4 regions of the Neorhizobium phenanthreniclasticum genome follow, and region 3 is predicted to be linked to each of the others. Evidence: predicted binding sites of a transcription regulator. Region 3 holds the regulator's gene; each other region holds the start of a gene.
The links. The regulator PhoB, encoded in region 3, activates phosphate uptake and scavenging genes when phosphate is short. The targets are predictions, from matches to a motif close to TGTCATNNANCTGTCAT.
Positions count from the first base shown of each region.

Region 1 (4,694 bases), on a different contig from region 3:
CTGCATCGAATTCACCCCGAACATGTGATGCCGGACGGTAGCGCACCCTTTCCGCGGATGTCGAGACCGAAACGTCGATCAGATGCCGACCGCCCGGAGGATAGCGACCGAGGCGACACCGAGTGCCACGGAAACGAGCATCGGCAGGCGCAATGCCGCAAAAGCAGTCACGGCACAGGCGATTGTTTCGGCAATTCCCGTGGCGAAAGCGGTCGGCGCGACCACCGCCATCAGCACGGCGGGCGGAATCGATTCGATCGCCTTTCTGGCATTGCCTCCGAGCGAGACATGACGGATCAGGAGAAGGCCGCTGACGCGGGTTAGAATGGTCGCCGCAGCCATAGCCAGGATAGCGAGAAGGGTCGCGAAATCGACAGTCATGGCATTGCCTCCACGTCACGGCGGCTCCCGCTGACGACGGCGACAAGCAAGCCCGCAACCGCACCCGCCGCGATGTACCACACGCCCGGCACGAAATGCTGGGTCAGGACGGCGGCGGCACCGCTGGCGATGAGGACTGCGCCTGTCTCCGGTCCTTTCCAGAAGCCCATGATCAGCACGATGAAGACCGCCGGGAACGCGAAGTCGAGCCCGAGCGTCACCGGATCGCCGAGGAAAGCCCCGAGCGCCGCACCGGCAATACCGGAGAAAACCCAGGCGAGATAGAAAGGCGCGACAAGGCCGGCGAACCAGCAAGGCGTCAGTCTCGCGGCGCCAGCCCGGAATTCCGCCATAGCCCAGATTTCGTCGGCGAGGAACAGCATCGCGACATATTGCGCACGCGGGCCGAATTCTCCCATCTTGGTGCCGAGCGAAGCGCTCATCAGCACATGGCGGATATTGACGAGCAGTGCCGCGAATCCGACGCCCGCCCACGAGGCCGGATGCGTCCAGATGTCCATCGCCACGAATTGCGAACCGCCGGCGAAAACCAGCGCACTCATGAGGCCCGCTTCGGCGGGCGTCAGGCCCTTGGTGGCCGCCACCGCGCCGAAGACGAGGCCGATCGGGATCACCGCGGCGATCAGCGGCGATATCGCCCGCATGCCGCCGAGAAAGTTTTGCAGTCTTGTATTCTCATTCACGCCGAAGAACCTTTGATCTCATGCAGATGCTCTTGCCCCTCATCTGCCTGCCGGCACCTTCTCCCCGTTAGACGGGGAGAAGGACGCAAGCCGCAAGCTCCCAGTTCCCTCTCCCCGCCTGCGGGGAGAGGGCTAGGGTGAGGGGCATGCATAAGACGCCTGATATCCAACGTCTTGAACAAAAGTGATGCCAGGTGGAAGGCTTCAGCGACCGAGTGGTGGCCATCGTTAGCGAGCGCGATATTGCCCCGGAGTCAAACCCGTGCGTGCCTTGAAATGCCGGGTGAAATGGGCCTGGTCGGCGAAACCGCATTCGAGCGCGATCTCGGCTGGCTGCCCGCCTTCCTGCAAGCGCTTGCGCGCCTCGCGGATGCGGATGTCAGTCAAAAAGGAATGCGGGGTGATATGGAACTCCTTGCGGAAGGCCCGGATCAGGTGCGCGCGGCTGAGGCCTGCGACGGCGGCAAGCTCTTCGAGGCCGATATCGGTCGCATAGTGTTCCACCAGATAGTCGCGGGCCTGGTGTACGGCGGACCGTTCGGATGTATCGGTCGGGACGATGATCGAGCTGCCGTGCCGGCGGAACATGGCATCGAGCACGATGAACATGGGTTGGCTCGTCTCCAGCGCGCCAGCCCCCTCCTCCAGTGTGCGATGTGCTTCATGGAAAGCGTCTGCCAGCGCTTGATCATGCAGGATCTGCTTGCCGAAGGCGGGCGTGCCATTGAAGGGTTTTCCCGTAACGTCCTCCAGGATTTCACGGAAAAGCGACATGTCCGGATAGATCATCCGGTAGCGATAGCCACCGTCCTTCGGTGCGCCGTCATGGATCTCGCCGGGATTGATGAGATAGAGGTCGCCAGGCCCCGAGGCTTCGCGCGTGCCGCCGATGGTGGCGATCTGCGTGCCTTTCTCGATCGCGCCTATGCTGAAAGTATCATGCGCATGTGGGGCGAATTCATGGGTCAGGAACGTCGCGCTCAGGCATTCCATGCCGCCAAAACGGTTATCCCGCCAGAAGCGGGTTGTCTCCGCTTTCGCCAGCGGCATGTAATCGGCGGCCTGTTGCTGCGAGATATTCTCCATCGGAGAAATATAACAGATCCGCCCGCCCGCTTCTTGAACAAAAGTGATCAGGCGATCTTGCGCGCACTCACCCGGCCCATCGGATGCAGCGAATGCACCAGGAAAGGGGCACCCGGCTCTTCCTCGATGAAAAGTGCAAGATTGACGACCTCGACCAGCCTCTTCAGGTAGGGATCGAAATAGTCGCGCAGCGCCCGTTCGAAACGCGGCAGGTCGGCAGCTGAAAGCGGACCGGTGAGCGTCATATGAAAGCGGAACTCGTCCATGACGTAGGGGGAGCCCCAACGGTGGAGGTTGGCGAATTGCGGCGCGGAGAGATCGCCGGGATCGCTGCGCTCCAGCTCGGCTTCGGAAAGCGGTGCGCGAAAGACGTCGAATTCCTGTACCACGGACGCGGCGAGGAAGCGCATAGCCTCGGACGGGATCACCGGCGCCAGGGCGAAGAAATTCCCGAGACGCACCACCTCCAGCCCGGGGAGTTCGAACGGGTTGTGCGCGCCGGCAAAACGCATCAGGTGCCGCAGCAGCATCGGTTCGGTGATGTCGGGAGCGAGCCGGAACGGCGCTTTCAGCGTTGCATGGAAACCGTAGCGGCGTGGCAGCGCCGTGTTGAAGGCGATGTCGTGGATGCCGATACCGCGGATCGCCGGCGGCTCCATGGCCTCGCCGGAGAAGGCGTTGCGGCCGAGCCACTGTGCCGCGGCCAGCGTCAGCGGATCATGAGCCGGGGGCGTGAAATGAATGGCATAGCGCATGCATCACCTTCTCGTGCTTCCTTCCCCGGACCCTGCTGTTTTACGCATTGCTCAACAATCCCTGCGGAGGGGTTAAGTGATTTGCGTGACAGATTAACGACGAGGACGACGAAAAGTTCGCGTTTAACGCGAAGCCATTTCGAGATGACTGGTGAGCGTAAATGACGCAGGAACCCGCATTTCACGGGAACTCGCGGCGTCGAGCGCCGCTTCCGCCAGTTCATGAGCGAGCCCGAAGCTCACCTTGAAACCACCTGTGAGAGCAATCACGTTCGGATGGTCGGGGTGCGGCCCGACCATCGGATCGCGGTCGATCGCCTTGGGGCGCAGCCCCGCCCAGCGCTCAATCACCGGCGCATCCTTCAAGGCCGGTACGAGCGCCCGGGCGCGGACGATAAGATCGTCGAGCAGCGCATCGGTCGCAAAGGCGTCCTCGAACGTATCTTCGCTGGTGCTGCCGACCGCAACATGGCCGCCTTCATGGGCGACGACATAGAGGCCGTTCAGGAAAATGACCGGCAGCGCAGGGTCGATATCAGCCGCAAGCAGCGCCGCCTGCCCCTTGACCGGCTGGCCGATCGGACGTGGCAGCGGCGGCGAGATCGGTTCGATGAGCGGGAAGGACCGATGGCCAGCGGCAACAATGCAATGGCCGAAGGTGATGCTTTCGCCGCCCGTAAAGACAATTTTGCTCATCGCGGGCTCGATCATCTCCGCGCCGACGCCCTCGACAGTCCGGACATGTCTTGCGGAATACAGGAAGGTAGCAAGCGCAGAGGTCAGGCCGCGCGGCGAAACGCGCGCCGCAAACGTGTCGTGGACGAGGCCGGCCCCGGCGAAGGAGGCATCCGGCCAGCCTTCCTGCAGTGGACGGTCGATGACGTGCCAGTGGAAACGGCGGTCGCCATGACGCCATGCGGCTTCTGCGTCCTGCGAGTGGCGAAGGGCGATCGTCCGCAAATGCGGTTTCGGCAGCGGGATCAGCCGGCCGCAACGGCGATAGCCGCAGGGGATGCCGGTCGCCGCCTCGATCCGGACGATCTCGTCTTCAAGGGAGAGCAGCGCGTCGAACTGGTACTGTTTCTTGTCGTTCCACTTATCCGGCATATGCGGCATCAGCGCACCGAGCAGCCCGCCGCTCGCCCCCTGCCCCAACCGGCCGGCATCGACAAGCACGGTCTCGATACCCAGCCGTTCGGCCTTTACGGCAGCCCAGAGGCCCATGATGCCACCGCCGAGAATGACGAGATCGGCGGTGGGAGGAATATCGCGAGATTGACCGTCAAAACTTGATTGACCCCTTGAGCCGGCAGGATTATCCGCATGTCCCATGAGCAACCGTGATCCCGAAATGCTTGTTACCGCCGGCCAGATGCTGGACTCTCAGACGTTGGACTGGCACGACGGCGATATGCCGTATTCGAAGGAGTTTGGCGATCACTTTTATTGCCGCACCGACGGCAGACAGGAATGCGGTCACGTCTTCCTGGCCGGCAACGGCCTGCCGGCGCGCTGGTTGCAAGAAAAGTCACCATGCGGGGACTTTCGGATCGGAGAGCTCGGTTTCGGCACCGGCTTGAACTTCTGCGAGACCTGGCGGCAATGGAAGCTCTTCCGTGGCCCGGCCGCGCGACTGCATTTCATGTCCTTCGAGCTCTATCCGATGAAACGCGAGGAGATCGATCGGGCGCTTTCCCGCTGGCCGGAGATCGATGCGGAGCGCCAGGCGCTCGCCGCCGCCTGGCCGGACGCTCCGACCGGCCAGGTC
Region 1 covers NZ_JBEAAL010000004.1:142,573-147,266, reverse strand. Annotated here, with positions in the region: gene puuE (allantoinase PuuE) at 1-6, opposite strand, end outside; gene ABK249_RS08785 (AzlD family protein) at 79-381, opposite strand; gene ABK249_RS08780 (AzlC family ABC transporter permease) at 378-1,046, opposite strand; gene ABK249_RS08775 (AraC family transcriptional regulator) at 1,314-2,171, opposite strand; gene ABK249_RS08770 (DUF1045 domain-containing protein) at 2,219-2,926, opposite strand; gene ABK249_RS08765 (NAD(P)/FAD-dependent oxidoreductase) at 3,050-4,258, opposite strand; gene mnmC2 (tRNA (5-methylaminomethyl-2-thiouridine)(34)-methyltransferase MnmC2) at 4,257-4,694, shown strand, end outside.
Region 1: ABK249_RS08770 (DUF1045 domain-containing protein) is a predicted target of PhoB. The motif match lies at 3,012-3,028, and genes of this name have one in related genera.

Region 2 (4,694 bases), on a different contig from region 3:
CGTGGCCTGATCAAGCCTCGCAAGGCCGCCGCCTGATTGGTGATAGCTTTATTAAGCATATTCCGATAGAAACTCCTGCCAGATATGGCGGGAGTTTCTCGTATTCGAGACACTTCACGAACTATTCATGAGCGGGTGAGTTGCTAATATTTGCAACCACCGCCATAAGGCCGATAACATATTCCCGGGCGCTTGCAGCCGAGCGCTCCGGCTCACGACGGGCTAACCGCAATGAAGAAGATTATACTGGCAGGACTGATCGCAACTGGTTTTCTGAGCGTCACTCCAGCCTTGGCCGCACCTCAATGCGGCAACGATTCCTCTGGTTTTGCCCGCTGGGTTGAAGACTTCAAGCGGGTTGCCCCCTCAAGCGGCGTCAACCCGTCCGTCGTCGAAAGGGCGTTCGCCAACATCTCCTACAATCGCGAAACGATCCGCGCCGACCGCGGTCAGAAGAGCTTCAAGCTCTCCTTCGATGAATTCATGCGCAAGCGTGGTGGCGCGACCATCATCTCCCGCGGCAAGAGCATGAGGTCCGGCAATGCCTCACTCTTCGCTTCGATCGAACGCCGTTACGGCGTGCCCGCCGGTCCGCTGATCGCCATCTGGGGCATGGAAACGGGTTTTGGCAGCTTCATGGGCAACCAGCACACGCTGTCGGCGGTCGCCACGCTCGCCTATGACTGCCGCCGCTCTGCCTATTTTACTGAGCAGCTTTATGCCGCTCTCCAACTCGTCGCCCGCGGCGATCTGAGCATTTCTGCCCGCGGCGCCGCTCATGGAGAAATCGGGCAGACCCAGTTCCTGCCGTTGAACGTCGTCCGTTACGGCACCGACGGTGACGGCGACGGCCATATCGACATGGTCCGCTCGCGCGCCGACGCGCTTGCCTCGACCGCCAACTTCCTGCGCGGTCATGGCTGGAGGGCCGGTGCCGGATACCAACCGGGGGAACCGAATTTCGCCGCCATCCAGGGCTGGAATGCCGCCTCGGTCTATCAGCGGGCGATCGCCCATATCGGCGGCCAGATCGACGGCCTGCAGACGAGTTCCCGCTGAGATTCAGGCCGAGGCTTGCTCGGCCTCGATCGGCGGTTCGTCGAGATCGGGGCGGACAAAATCGCCCTTACTGTTCATCACCCAGAGTTCCCCGGTGGAAATATCGAACCAGGCACCATGAATGCTGAGTCCGCCTTCTTCTCCGCGATTCTTCACGAAAGGAAATGTCTGCAGATTGGCGATGGAATTACGGATGGAGACCCGTTCCAGCGCCGTCTGGCGTTCGGCCGGCGTCATGAACGCGTTATTCTGGATCTGTTCAGCCGCGGGCCGCACGAGGCTCATCCATCTGCCGATGAAATCGCCCGGCGACAGCGGTTCCGTGGAGGGATCCAGCGCCGCCTGAATGCCGCCGCAACGGCCATGGCCCATGACAACGATATTGCGGATCTTCAGGACTTGAACCGCATATTCCAGCGCGGCCGAAGTGGCATGAAACTGGCTATCCGGCTCGTAGGGCGGCACCATGTTGGCGACATTGCGCACGACGAAGAGCTCGCCGGGACCACAGTCGAAGATGGTCTCCGGAGCAGAACGTGAATCGCAACAGGCGATGACAAGGGTGTGAGGTTTCTGCCCGGTCTCCGCCAATGCCCGGTAGCGATCGCGTTCGTCGCTATAGCGCCCGTTCATGAAGTTGCGATAGCCCGCCAGAAGTCTGTCTGGAAAGTCCGTCATGTACCAAGGATTATCGTGCCGCTCGCCGAAGATCAACGGCCATTCTGCAATTGCGAGACGGGCCGCTTATCGCTTCACCCGTTGCAACGGATGCACGAGCCGGCGCATTTGCACCATGGCCATGGGCGCGGAAAGGCTCGACGCATCCGTTTCGAGCGTCAGCTCGTCGCCGCCGCGCTTGGCCGTGCGAGCGAGAATCTCGAAAACGCTGGCGGTGGCAAGCTGCAGCGCTTTTTCCTCATCCATACCTGCAAGGATTCGCCCCAAGAAAAGTGCGCTCATGAGATCACCGAGACCGTTCGGCGGATTGTCGATCAGCCGGTGCTCGGCAAGCAGTGCGTGTTTTCCGGTGAGATAGAGGTTTCCCGTCCCGCCCGCCATCATCGGCACGGCCGACGTCACCAGGATGCGAGGCGGCCCGAGCGCGACTGCCGCGTCCATGATCGCGTTGTTGGTTTCGAGCGGCGCACCGGAAAGCCAGGCCAGCTCATAGCGGTTCGGGGTCGCGATTGTCGCGAGCGGGATGAGCTCGTCGCGGATCGCTTCCGCTGTCGGCTGCGGGATATAGAGTCCGCCGAGATCACCCATGACTGGATCGCAGACATAGAGAAGGTCGGGATTTCTCTCCTTCAGCGCGCGGATGAGCCGCGCAACCGAGCGCGGCTGGGCCGCATTGCCGAAATAGCCGGTCAGCACCGCCTTCACCTCGCCGAGCCATGGCGCGCGGATGAGATCGCCTATAGCCTTGTCGAAGTCTGATTCGGGAAAGGTCAGCCGCGTGGAAGGCCCGTGACCCGGATGCCAGGGAAGGACGATGGTCGGCATGGCCCAAACGGGAAACCCGAGGATTTCCAATGCGAAGACAGCGGCTCTGTTGCCGACCGAGCCCCGCACGACATGGCTGGAGATGACGATGACGGCATTGCTGGTATCCATGGGTCTGATTTCCCGCTTCGAGGCCCTGTTGATGGTTTCTTCGGCCGGTTATGTCAACAAGGCTTCACGGAAGAATAGAAGGTCTGTTGCGCACTGACATGGATCGGCCACGTTGCCGCATGATGACATGAGATGAATTTATTCGATCTTTGAACGGAAAAGGGGAGAGGGGCATGGCCGCCAGGCAGAATCCGAAGCGGGAAAAGCAGATCGAAAGCGCACGCAAAATCGCCGCTGAAAGCAAGGGACCGCATCTCGATCCGTTCATACTATTTGGCCGGGCCAGCAATGACGATCTTGAGAACTATACGCCCGAAATGCTGGCCCGCTCGGCGAGACATGCGGCCGAACGGTTGCAGGCCTGGACGCGGATCCGGGCGGATATCACGGTGGAGACCTTATCCGGCGTTGAGCCGAACGGCGTGCCGGTTTCGGTGCTGACCGTCGTTGACCGGAACATGCCCTTCCTCTTCGATTCGATCATGGGCGAGGTGACCGCGACCCATCGTGACCTCTTCATGGCGGTCCACCCGATCCTCAATTTGGAGCCGGGAAAAGAACCGGTTCTGCGTTCCACCGAGCAGCCCGGGAATCCGGCTCATCATGTGAGCCTCATCCAGATCCACATTGCGCCGCTGAACCGGGAGCAGGCGACGGCGCTCACCGAGCGTATCCGCCACATCCTCGACCAAGTGCATCTGGCGATCACCGATTGGGCCTCCATGTTGGAGGTGCTGGAGGGGGCAGCAAAGCAGCTCAACAATTCCGCGAGCCGTAAAAAATCTGATCGGGAGGAGGCGCTCGCCTTCCTTGACTGGCTACGCGACGACAATTTCACCTTCCTCGGCATGCGTGAATACGTCTATTCTGGCAAGGGCCCGGAAGCGAAGCTCGAACGCGGCAAGGGCCGCGGCTTGGGCATCCTTTCCGATCCGGACGTTCTCGTGCTGCGCCAGGGCAAGGACGCGGTGATGACAACGCCGGAAATCCTGGAATTCCTCGACGGACCGGATTTCCTCATCGTCACCAAGGCGAATGTGAAATCGGTCGTCCACCGACGAGCCTATATGGACTATGTCGGCGTCAAGCGCTTCGATGAAAAAGGCGAGGTCGTCGGCGAATTGCGCATCGTCGGTCTTTTCACGGCGACTGCCTACACTCACTCCGTTCGCGAAATCCCGCTTCTGCGCGCCAAGGCGGCCCGGATCGAGGAGCATTTCGGCTTCGACCCCGACAGCCATTCCGGCCGCATGCTGGAAAACACGCTGGAATCCTATCCCCGCGACGACCTTTTCCAGATCGATCCGGACCTGCTTGCGAGGTTTTGCGAGCAGATCATGGAACTGAGCGAGCGCCCCCGTGTCCGGATACTGCCGCGCATCGATCATTTCGACCGTTTCGTCTCGGTGATCGTCTATGTGCCACGCGAGGACTACAACTCGCTGGTCCGCGAGAAGGTGAGCGATTACCTCGCCAGTGTCTATGACGGCCACGTCTCCGCCTATTATCCGGCCTTCCCGGAGGGCGGGGTCGCGCGCGTCCATGTCATCATCGGCCGGCGCGGCGGCAAGACGCCACGAATCGCCCAGGTGAAGCTGGAAGAGGCGATCCGCCTGATTGCCACGCCCTGGGAAGAACGTTTCGCCATGCTGGCAAAGGAAGGCCCGCGCCTTTCCGTCACTCAGGCCTTCCAGGAGACCTTTACGCCCGAGGAAACCTTTGCCGACCTGCCCGATATCGCAGCATGCGCTGCCGGCGAGACGATCCGCATCGCCTTCTACCGCCGCCCGGACGAGGTCGCAAACACCGTCTCCCTGAAGATCTTCCACAAGGATCAGCACTTGTCGCTCTCCCGCCGAGTGCCTTTGCTGGAAAACCTCGGATTCCATGTGGTCAGCGAGCAGACGTTCGAAATCCATGTCGGGCCGGAAAGCAAGCTCGTCGTGCTGCACGACATGGAATTGCAGCTCAATAACGCCCGCGCGGTCGATCTTTCCCGCGAGGGGCCGCTGCTCGAGGAG
Region 2 covers NZ_JBEAAL010000024.1:93,660-98,353, reverse strand. Annotated here, with positions in the region: gene ABK249_RS25145 (aspartate-semialdehyde dehydrogenase) at 1-36, shown strand, start outside; gene ABK249_RS25140 (lytic murein transglycosylase) at 232-1,059, shown strand; gene ABK249_RS25135 (carbonic anhydrase) at 1,063-1,737, opposite strand; gene pdxY (pyridoxal kinase PdxY) at 1,804-2,673, opposite strand; gene ABK249_RS25125 (NAD-glutamate dehydrogenase) at 2,847-4,694, shown strand, end outside.
Region 2: ABK249_RS25125 (NAD-glutamate dehydrogenase) is a predicted target of PhoB. The motif match lies at 2,725-2,741, and genes of this name have one in related genera.

Region 3 (4,694 bases):
AGACCTACATCACCCTCAACGTCAATCTCGACGCTGCCGTTCTCGACAAGGCCGGCGATCGCAAGCCGGAGAACATCGCGAAGGTCTCGACCTTCGGATATGCGCCCATCATCGAGAAGGCGCTCCGCGACGCGATGGCGCAGAAGGGCATCACCATCGACGGCATGAACGCAAAGGCCGCCGCCGAGCTGATCTCCAAGGAGGCTCCCGCCGATCTCCGCAGGTTTGTGATGGCCGATCCATCGGTGATTGGCCAGACTCATTCCTTTGATCTTCTGGCCGCGGGCCGTATCGACGGATATTACAAGGGGCGCGTGACGATGGAGAGCGCGAAGCTCGACCGCAATACGTCCCCCGAACAACTGATGCTGGCGGACAAGCTCAAGGAGGCGGGCATTCTGACGACCCGTTTCAACTGGAGCTTCTTCACGGCGCCGGACGCCTCCGATACCCGGCCTGAAGCGGCGGGCCTGGGGATTGCGGTCATTGGCTCCGCCTATATGATGCTGATCGTGTTCGTCCTGTCGCTGCCGATCGGCGTGGCTGCATCAATCTATCTTGAGGAATTTGCGCCGCAGAACCGCTTCACCGATCTGATCGAGGTGAACATCTCGAACCTTGCCGCGGTTCCCTCGATCGTCTTCGGTATTCTGGGCCTTGCCGTACTGATCAATTTCTTCGGTCTGCCGCAATCGGCGCCGGTTGTGGGGGGGCTTGTTCTGACCCTGATGACGTTGCCGACGATCATCATCGCCACTCGCGCCGCCCTCAAGGCCGTTCCACCGTCTATCCGCGACGCAGCGCTAGGTGTTGGCGCATCGAAGATGCAGTCCATCTTCCATCATGTTCTGCCCTTGGCGATGCCCGGTATCCTGACGGGGACGATCATCGGGCTGGCCCGAGCTCTCGGGGAGACTGCGCCTCTGCTGCTGATCGGCATGGTCGCCTTCGTGCGCGAATATCCCGCCGGTCCGCCGGATGGCTTCTTCGATCCGGCGTCGGCGCTTCCGGTCCAGGTCTATAACTGGACGCAGCGCGGCGACCCGGCATTCGTCGAACGTGCGTCCGGTGCCATCATCGTGCTTCTGGTATTCCTGATCCTAATGAACCTGGTCGCAATCATTCTTCGCCGCCGCTTCGAGCGCCGTTGGTAAAGGGGTGTGTAATGATGAATAATATCTCAACGACGATGACGACGACGCCGACGAAAGCTCCACTCATGAATGAACCGAAGATTTCCGCCCGTAACGTGCAGGTTTATTACGGCGAAAAGCACGCCATCAAGGATGTCAATATCGATATCCGCCCTCGGTCCGTGACAGCCTTCATCGGTCCGTCGGGCTGCGGCAAATCGACGTTCCTGCGTTGCATCAACCGGATGAATGACACGATCGCCAACTGCCGTGTCGAGGGCAACATATCGATCGACTCGGAGAACATTTACGATCCCAAGGTGGACCCGGTTCAGCTGCGCGCCAAGGTCGGCATGGTGTTCCAGAAGCCGAACCCTTTCCCGAAGTCGATCTACGAGAACGTCGCCTATGGCCCGCGCATTCATGGTCTGGCGCGAAAGAAGTCGGAGCTGGACGATATCGTGTCTTCGGCCCTGCAGAAGGCAGGACTGTGGGGCGAGGTGAAGGATCGTCTCGACAGCCCAGGTACGGGCCTTTCCGGCGGTCAGCAGCAGCGCCTGTGCATTGCGCGCGCCGTTGCCGTCAGCCCGGAAGTGATCCTGATGGACGAACCCTGTTCGGCGCTCGATCCGATCGCCACCGCCAAGGTCGAGGAGCTGATCCACGAACTGCGCGAAAACTTCACGATCGTCATCGTGACGCACTCGATGCAGCAGGCGGCCCGCGTATCGCAACGCACTGCCATGTTCCATCTCGGAAACCTGGTTGAGGAGAACGATACCGACAAGATGTTCACCAATCCGGATGACCAGCGTACGCAGGACTACATCATGGGCCGCTTCGGCTGATCGCCGGTTGCGGGCCCTTTCTGACAATCTGAGGATAAGACCATGTCTTCGACACATATCCTGTCTGCCTATGACGACGAACTGAAATATCTGAGCCGCCGGATTTCGGAGATGGGCGGGCTTGCGGAGCAGATGTGCGCGGATGCAGTGCGGGCACTGGTCAATTCCGATGCCGCCCTTGCCCAGAAGGTGATCTCCGACGACGTGATCCTCGACCATGCCGAGCGCGATATCGGCGACAAGGCGATCGTGACGATCGCCCGCCGCCAGCCGGTTGCGGGCGACCTGCGCGACATCGTCGGATCGCTGCGCATCGCCTCCGATCTGGAGCGGGTCGGCGACCTCGGCAAGAACACTGCCAAGCGGGTGATCGCGGTGCAGGGCACCGGTGTGCCGCGCAAGCTCGCGCGCGGCATCGAGCACCTGTCGGACCTGGCGCTGACGCAGCTGAAGGAAGTGCTGGACGTCTATTCTAGCCGTTCGGCCGAGAAGGCGGAGGCGATCCGCATCCGCGACGAGGAAATCGACGCGATGTACACGTCCCTGTTCCGCGAGCTTTTGACCTACATGATGGAAGATCCGCGCAACATCACCACCTGCACGCATCTTCTGTTCTGTGCCAAGAACATCGAGCGTATCGGCGACCACGCCACCAACATCGCCGAGACGATCTACTACATGACGACCGGCGCCCAGCCGGAAGGCGAGCGTCCGAAGGACGATACGTCGAACACGCTCGGCGCGATCACGGAATAATGGCGCCGAATGACGATGGAATGGTGACGGAGCTAAGACGGAATGCAGCCGAAGATCGCGGTCGTGGAGGATGAGGAGGCGCTGAGCGTGCTTCTTCGCTACAACCTTGAAGCGGAAGGTTATGAGGTGGAGACGATTCTGCGCGGGGATGAAGCCGAGATCAGGCTTCAGGAACGCACGCCGGATCTTCTGATCCTCGACTGGATGTTGCCCGGTGTTTCCGGCATCGAACTCTGCCGGCGGCTGAGGATGCGGCCGGAGACGGAGCGACTGCCGATCATCATGCTGACGGCGCGCGGCGAGGAGAGCGAACGGGTCCGCGGGCTTGCGACCGGCGCCGATGACTATGTCGTAAAGCCGTTCTCGACGCCGGAACTGATGGCGCGAGTGAAGGCGATGCTGCGGCGCGCGCGTCCGGAAGTGCTGTCGAGCGTCCTGCGCTGCGGCGACATCGAGCTGGACCGGGAGACGCACAGGGTGCATCGCAAGAGCCGCGAAGTGCGGCTCGGCCCGACGGAGTTCCGGCTTCTGGAATTCCTGATGGCCGCGCCCGGCCGGGTCTTCTCGCGCTCGCAGCTTCTCGACGGGGTGTGGGGCCACGACATCTATGTGGACGAGCGCACCGTCGACGTGCATGTCGGACGCCTCAGGAAGGCGCTCAACTTCTCCAACATGCAGGATGTCATCCGCACCGTCCGCGGCGCCGGATACTCGATGGAAGGACACTAGGGAGAGCACCGCGATGGGAGCGCGAGTTGTCGTGGTGATCGATGGCGATGAAACGCTGCGCGAAGTGCTGCGGTTCTCCCTTGTCGATGAAGGTTTCGACGTGACGCTGCTTTCGGCGGGCTCCGAGCTGATGGAGCGGTTGGTTTCGAGCCTTCCCGATGTACTGGTGCTGAGTTCGTCCCTTCCGGGGCTGAATGGCATCGAGATCTGCCGAAGACTTCGTACCGAACCAGCAACGATGCGGGTGCCCGTGGTCCTGCTTGTTCCGGCGGAAAGCGAGAGCGACAGGCTGACGGGTCTCGCTGCCGGCGCGGATGACTGCCTCGTAGAGCCATTCCCCTCCGTCGAGCTTGCCATAAGGGTGAAGAACCTTCTTCGCCGCATGCATCCGAATCTTCTGAGCCATATGATCAGGGTCGGAGACCTGACCCTCGACCGCGAAGCACACAGGGTCCACAGGCAGAAGAAGGAAGTCAGGCTCGGCCCCACCGAGTTCCGGCTTCTCGAGTTCCTGATGCGGTATCCGGGACGGGTCTATTCGCGGACGGAGCTGAAAAGGTCGCTCTGGGGTGATGGTGCAACCGTGGACGAGCGCGCCGTCGACGTGCACATCGGTCGCCTCCGGAAGGGCATCAGCCTGGGCAAGGCTGACCAGGTGATCCGGACCGTCCGCGGAGCGGGCTACGCCCTCGGCGACGTCTGAATTTTCTCGCGATCGTTGGAAGGCCTATGCTGCTTTTCTTTAGGGCTTCGCCGAGGGGCCTGCATCTCCTGTTTGTCGTGTCTTGTCAGGCCTGCGAACCACCGAAAGGTCCAGCTGCTGGTCTTGTTGCTCTGTAGCGGGCGAAGGCGATCGCTCCGAACAGGCCGACGGCCGCCGCGCCTCCCAGAATGCTGATCGATACTGCCTGGCCGACCCCCCAAGTTCCCAGCATGACAGCGAACGCAAAGGGGGCAAGTGCTGAGGAAAACTGGCGTGCGGCGGTCACCCAGCCGAGCCGTGCGCCATAACCGTGCCTTCCGAAAAGCTCCAGTGGAAGCGTTCCCCCGACGATGCTTGCGAGCCCCGATCCCAGACCGAACAGGATCGCGAATGCGATGAGACCGGGGAGCCACGGACTTGTCGCCATCAGGACGATAAGGGCGACGGCGAGCAATCCCGCGGAGATCACGGCGAGCACCGTCTGTGACAAGCGCCCTCCGAAGATCATGTTCAGGAGGCGGCTGG
Region 3 covers NZ_JBEAAL010000009.1:34,804-39,497, reverse strand. Annotated here, with positions in the region: gene pstA (phosphate ABC transporter permease PstA) at 1-1,154, shown strand, start outside; gene pstB (phosphate ABC transporter ATP-binding protein PstB) at 1,190-1,981, shown strand; gene phoU (phosphate signaling complex protein PhoU) at 2,024-2,737, shown strand; gene phoB (phosphate regulon transcriptional regulator PhoB) at 2,780-3,466, shown strand; gene ABK249_RS14405 (winged helix-turn-helix domain-containing protein) at 3,480-4,169, shown strand; gene arsK (arsenite efflux MFS transporter ArsK) at 4,255-4,694, opposite strand, start outside.

Region 4 (4,694 bases), on a different contig from region 3:
AAAGCGGGCGCTTGTCTGCCTTTCAGGCCAGCATCAACAAAAATGCCGCCCGCGGAACGGGCGGCATGCGTCTGACCTCATGCGGCGAATGATTACTTCCACTCGCGGATATCGACGAAGTGGCCGGCGATCGCGGCTGCGGCGGCCATGGCCGGCGAGACGAGATGGGTGCGGCCCTTGTAGCCCTGGCGGCCCTCGAAATTGCGGTTCGAGGTGGAGGCGCAGCGTTCGCCTGGCTTCAGACGGTCGTCGTTCATGGCAAGGCACATGGAGCAGCCCGGCTCACGCCATTCGAAACCGGCTTCCTTGAAGATCTTGTCGAGGCCTTCGGCTTCCGCCTGTTCCTTGACGATGCCCGAGCCCGGGACGATCATGGCATTGACCGTGGAGGCCACCTTCCTGCCTTCGACGACCTTCGCCGCGGCGCGCAGGTCCTCGATGCGGCCGTTGGTGCAGGAGCCGATGAAGACGCGATCGACCGCGATATCGGTGATCTTGGTACCGGGCTTCAGGCCCATGTAGTCGAGCGCACGCCACTTGGAGGTACGCTTCGTCTCGTCCCGGATGTCGTCCGGGTTCGGCACCACGCCTTGAACCGAGACGACGTCTTCGGGGGAGGAGCCCCAGGAGACGATTGGCGGCAGGTTGGCGGCATCGAGAACGACGACCTTGTCGAAATGCGCGCCTTCATCCGTCTTCAGCGTCTTCCAGTAGTCGAGGGCCATGTCCCAGGCCTTTCCCTTCGGGGCGCGGGGCTTGTCCTTGATATAGGCGAAGGTCGTTTCATCCGGCGCGATCAGGCCGGCACGGGCGCCGCCTTCGATCGTCATGTTGCAGACCGTCATGCGGCCTTCCATGGAGAGCGAGCGGATCGCTTCGCCGGCGAATTCGATGACGTGGCCGGTGCCGCCGGCAGTGCCGATCTCGCCGATGATGGCGAGGATGACGTCCTTGGCGGTGACGCCCGGCGGAAGCTGGCCGTCGACGCGCACCAGCATGTTCTTCGCCTTCTTCTGCACCAGCGTCTGGGTAGCGAGCACATGCTCGACTTCGGAGGTGCCGATACCGTGCGCCAGCGCGCCGAAAGCACCATGCGTCGAAGTGTGGCTGTCACCGCAGACGATCGTCATGCCGGGCAAGGTGAAACCCTGTTCAGGGCCGACGATATGGACGATGCCCTGGCGGACGTCCTTTTCGGAATAATACTCGACGCCGAAATCCTTGGCGTTCTGGGCGAGCGCCTCCACCTGGATGCGGCTTTCTTCATTCTTGATGCCTTCGTGGCGGTCCGCGGTGGTCGGCACGTTGTGGTCGACGACCGCGAGGGTCTTTTCAGGCGCGCGGACCTTGCGGCCGGCCATGCGCAGGCCTTCGAAAGCCTGCGGCGACGTCACTTCGTGCACGAGGTGACGGTCGATGTAGAGAAGACAGGTGCCGTTTTCGTCTTCGGAGACGACGTGGTCGTCCCAGATCTTGTCGTAAAGGGTGCGGGGTGCGCTCATGGCTGTGCTGTCCGTAAAGCTGAATGGAACGAGGGATGTGGGTGTGGCAGCCGCAGGCTGCCTTCAAGCTGAGAAAGATCAGCTAAGTCGGTCGCAAAGCGCCCCGGAAACGCGCGCGAAGAAGCGTGCCGGCAGGCGTTTGTGGTCCTGCAGCACGATGAACTGGTTCGCGAGGCATCCGAATTTCGATCCCATAGCGGCTTCCATATCAGTTTCCAACGAAATCGGCAACGGGATTGCGTTGCGGACGACCTGTCGCATCGCTGTCATAAAGTTTTCGCCGAAACGTGCTTGATCTGGGCTTCCAAAACAGAGGGATGCTCAATGTCCGAACCCATTCACGAACAGCTCAGCCGCATCAAGGAAGAGATTGCCGACAGCTTCGATGAAGAGCTGGAAATGCAGATGGAGGAAGATCAGCTTGATGAGCTGGTCGTCGAGGGCATGTCAGGCCCCGCCGAGCAGACGCTGGACCGCAGGATCTATTTCCGCGAGCTCTTCCGTCTCCAGCATGAGCTTGTCCGCCTGCAGGATTGGGTCCAGTACAAGAAGCTGAAGATGGTGGTGATCTTCGAGGGCCGCGATTCCGCCGGCAAGGGCGGGGCGATCAAACGCGTCACCCAGCGCCTCAATCCGCGCGTCTGCCGCGTCGTAGCGCTCCCGGCCCCGACCGAGCGCGAGCAGAACCAGTGGTATTTCCAGCGCTATGTGCCGCACCTGCCGACGGCCGGCGAAATGGTGATGTTCGACCGCTCCTGGTATAACCGCGCCGGCGTCGAGCGGGTCATGGGCTTCTGCACGCCGGACGAGCTGGAGGAATTCTTCCGCTCTGTGCCGGAATTCGAGCGCATGCTTGTCCGCTCCGGCATCATTCTCGTGAAATACTGGTTCTCGATCACCGATGAGGAGCAGGAATTCCGCTTCAAGATGCGCATCCACGATCCGCTGAAGCAGTGGAAGCTCTCCCCGATGGACCTCGAAAGCCGCGTTCACTGGGAGGAATATACCAAGGCCAAGGAGGAGATGATGGAGCGCACCCACATTCCGGAAGCGCCATGGTGGGTCGTGCAGGCCGTCGACAAGAAGAGGGCGCGGCTCAACATGATTGCCCACCTTCTTGCGCAGGTTCCTTACGAGACGGCGCCGAAAGAGACGGTCATGCTTCCCGAACGCGTCCGCCATCCGGACTATATCCGCCATCCGGTGCCGCCGGACATGTACGTTCCGGAAGTCTATTGATGTAGATCGCGCCTCGCGGCCGTTGACGCTGCGGAGCGCGGACTTTACCTTGGTCCGATCATGATGATGAACACTCGCCATATCGCTTCGGTCTTCTTCATAGCCGCCTGAGCTGCAGGCCATGAAGAACACGAGCCAAGCCGCGACCCTTCGGGCCGGCGATGGTTCATGACCGAAACGCTCCGTCCCGAGCATCGTGCGTGCCGATGAAGCGGAGCATCAGCTGAGAGTTTTTAACATGACCGATCATCATCCTGCCCAGGCGCGGGCGCTGTCTGCTGCCGAGATCACTGCCTTCATCCGTGACGGCTTCGTGCGGATCGACGATGCCTTTTCCAAAGAGATCGCTGCGGAAGCTCGCAACATCATGTGGCGCGACATTCCTTTCGATCGTGACGATCCGAAAACCTGGACGCTGCCCGTCGTCCGGCTACCCGGCTATGGCGGCGGACCGTTCGAGATCGCTGCCAGCACAGCGGTTCTCCATCAGGCTTTCGACCAGCTCGTCGGCAAGGGCCGCTGGCTGGCGCGCAAAGGGCTCGGCAGTTTCCCGGTGCGCTTTCCGCATCCGGACAGTGCCGGCGACGACGGATGGCATATCGACCTCAGCTTCCCCGGGCTCCTGTCGAACCCGAGCGAACAGCATGACTTTTCCAACTGGCGGGCGAACTATACCTCGCGCGATCGGGCGCTGCTGATGCTCTTCCTGTTCTCCGATGTCGGGGAGAACGATGCACCGACCCGCATCCGGCCGGGTTCGCACATGGACATGGCGCGGCTGCTCGAACCGGCTGGCGAAGCGGGCATGCCGCCGATGAGGCTGGAGCATGTCGGCACCGGCCGCCCGGAGGTGCTGGCGACCGGGGAGGCCGGTACCGTCTATCTTTGCCACCCCTTGCTCATCCATGCGGCGCAGAAGCATCGCGGCACGGAGCCGCGTTTCATGGCGCAACCGCCGCTCGGTCTTGCGGAGCAATATCGATTGGAGCGTGAGAATGGCGGCTACTCGCCCGTCGAAATCTCGCTGCGTTTGGCGCTCGGAAGAGCTTGAGATGGAACGTGAGGCGGCCTCCGGGCCGCCGCCTAGGCTTTGTTTGACAAACGCTGCTCCGCCCTCGACGTCATCCTCGGCCTCGTGCCGAGGATCTGCTGCACCTCACGGGATAAAATGGTTGCAGATGCTCGGGACGGGCCCGGGCATGACGGAATATAGTTTGCAGTCTTCGCGCCTTCACCGCTCTGTCCGTCTGCGCATCCGACCCTCGATGCTGCGCAGCATGAGCGACAGGCCGATCGTCAGGATGAGGTAGATATAGGTGACGATGGAATAGGTCTCGAAGAAGCGGAAGGAACCGGCCGCATAAACCTTGGCCATCTGGGTGATGTCGGCGACGCCAAGCACCGAGACGAGCGATGAATCCTTGACCATCGAGACGAAATCGTTGGAAAGCGGAGGGAAGATCACCCGCATCGCCTGCGGAAAGACAATCAAGCGGAAGCGCTGGAAGCGCGTGAGACCAAGCGCCTTGGCCGCCTCGATCTGCCCTTCATTCACCGATTGAAAGCCGGCGCGAAAAATCTCGGCAATGAAGGCGGCATAGCCGATCGTCAGGGCAATCACCGCCCGCCACAGCAGCGAAACGTCGCGCACGAGAAGCGCTTCCGCCCATCCCCGCGCGATCAGCGGCGCCAGCGCCCAGTTATAGAGCGCCACGAAACCCGGTGCGCCGACGAAGGCAATATAGAAGAGCAGGACGAGGATCGGGATGCCGCGGATCAGTTCGACATAGAAGCGAGCGATCTGCCTCAGCACGACGTTGCCGGAAAGTCCGGCTAGCGCGATCGCCAGACCCAATGCCGTCGCAAGCGCGAAGGCGGCCAGCGTCACGCCGATCGTGATGCCGATGCCTTTGACGACGACACCGAAGACCTGCGCGTAGAGATCGCTGGCGG
Region 4 covers NZ_JBEAAL010000003.1:133,703-138,396, forward strand. Annotated here, with positions in the region: gene leuC (3-isopropylmalate dehydratase large subunit) at 93-1,502, opposite strand; gene ABK249_RS06765 (hypothetical protein) at 1,581-1,709, opposite strand; gene ppk2 (polyphosphate kinase 2) at 1,827-2,741, shown strand; gene ABK249_RS06775 (phytanoyl-CoA dioxygenase family protein) at 2,980-3,792, shown strand; gene ABK249_RS06780 (amino acid ABC transporter permease) at 3,973-4,694, opposite strand, start outside.
Region 4: ppk2 (polyphosphate kinase 2) is a predicted target of PhoB. The motif match lies at 1,767-1,783, and genes of this name have one in related genera.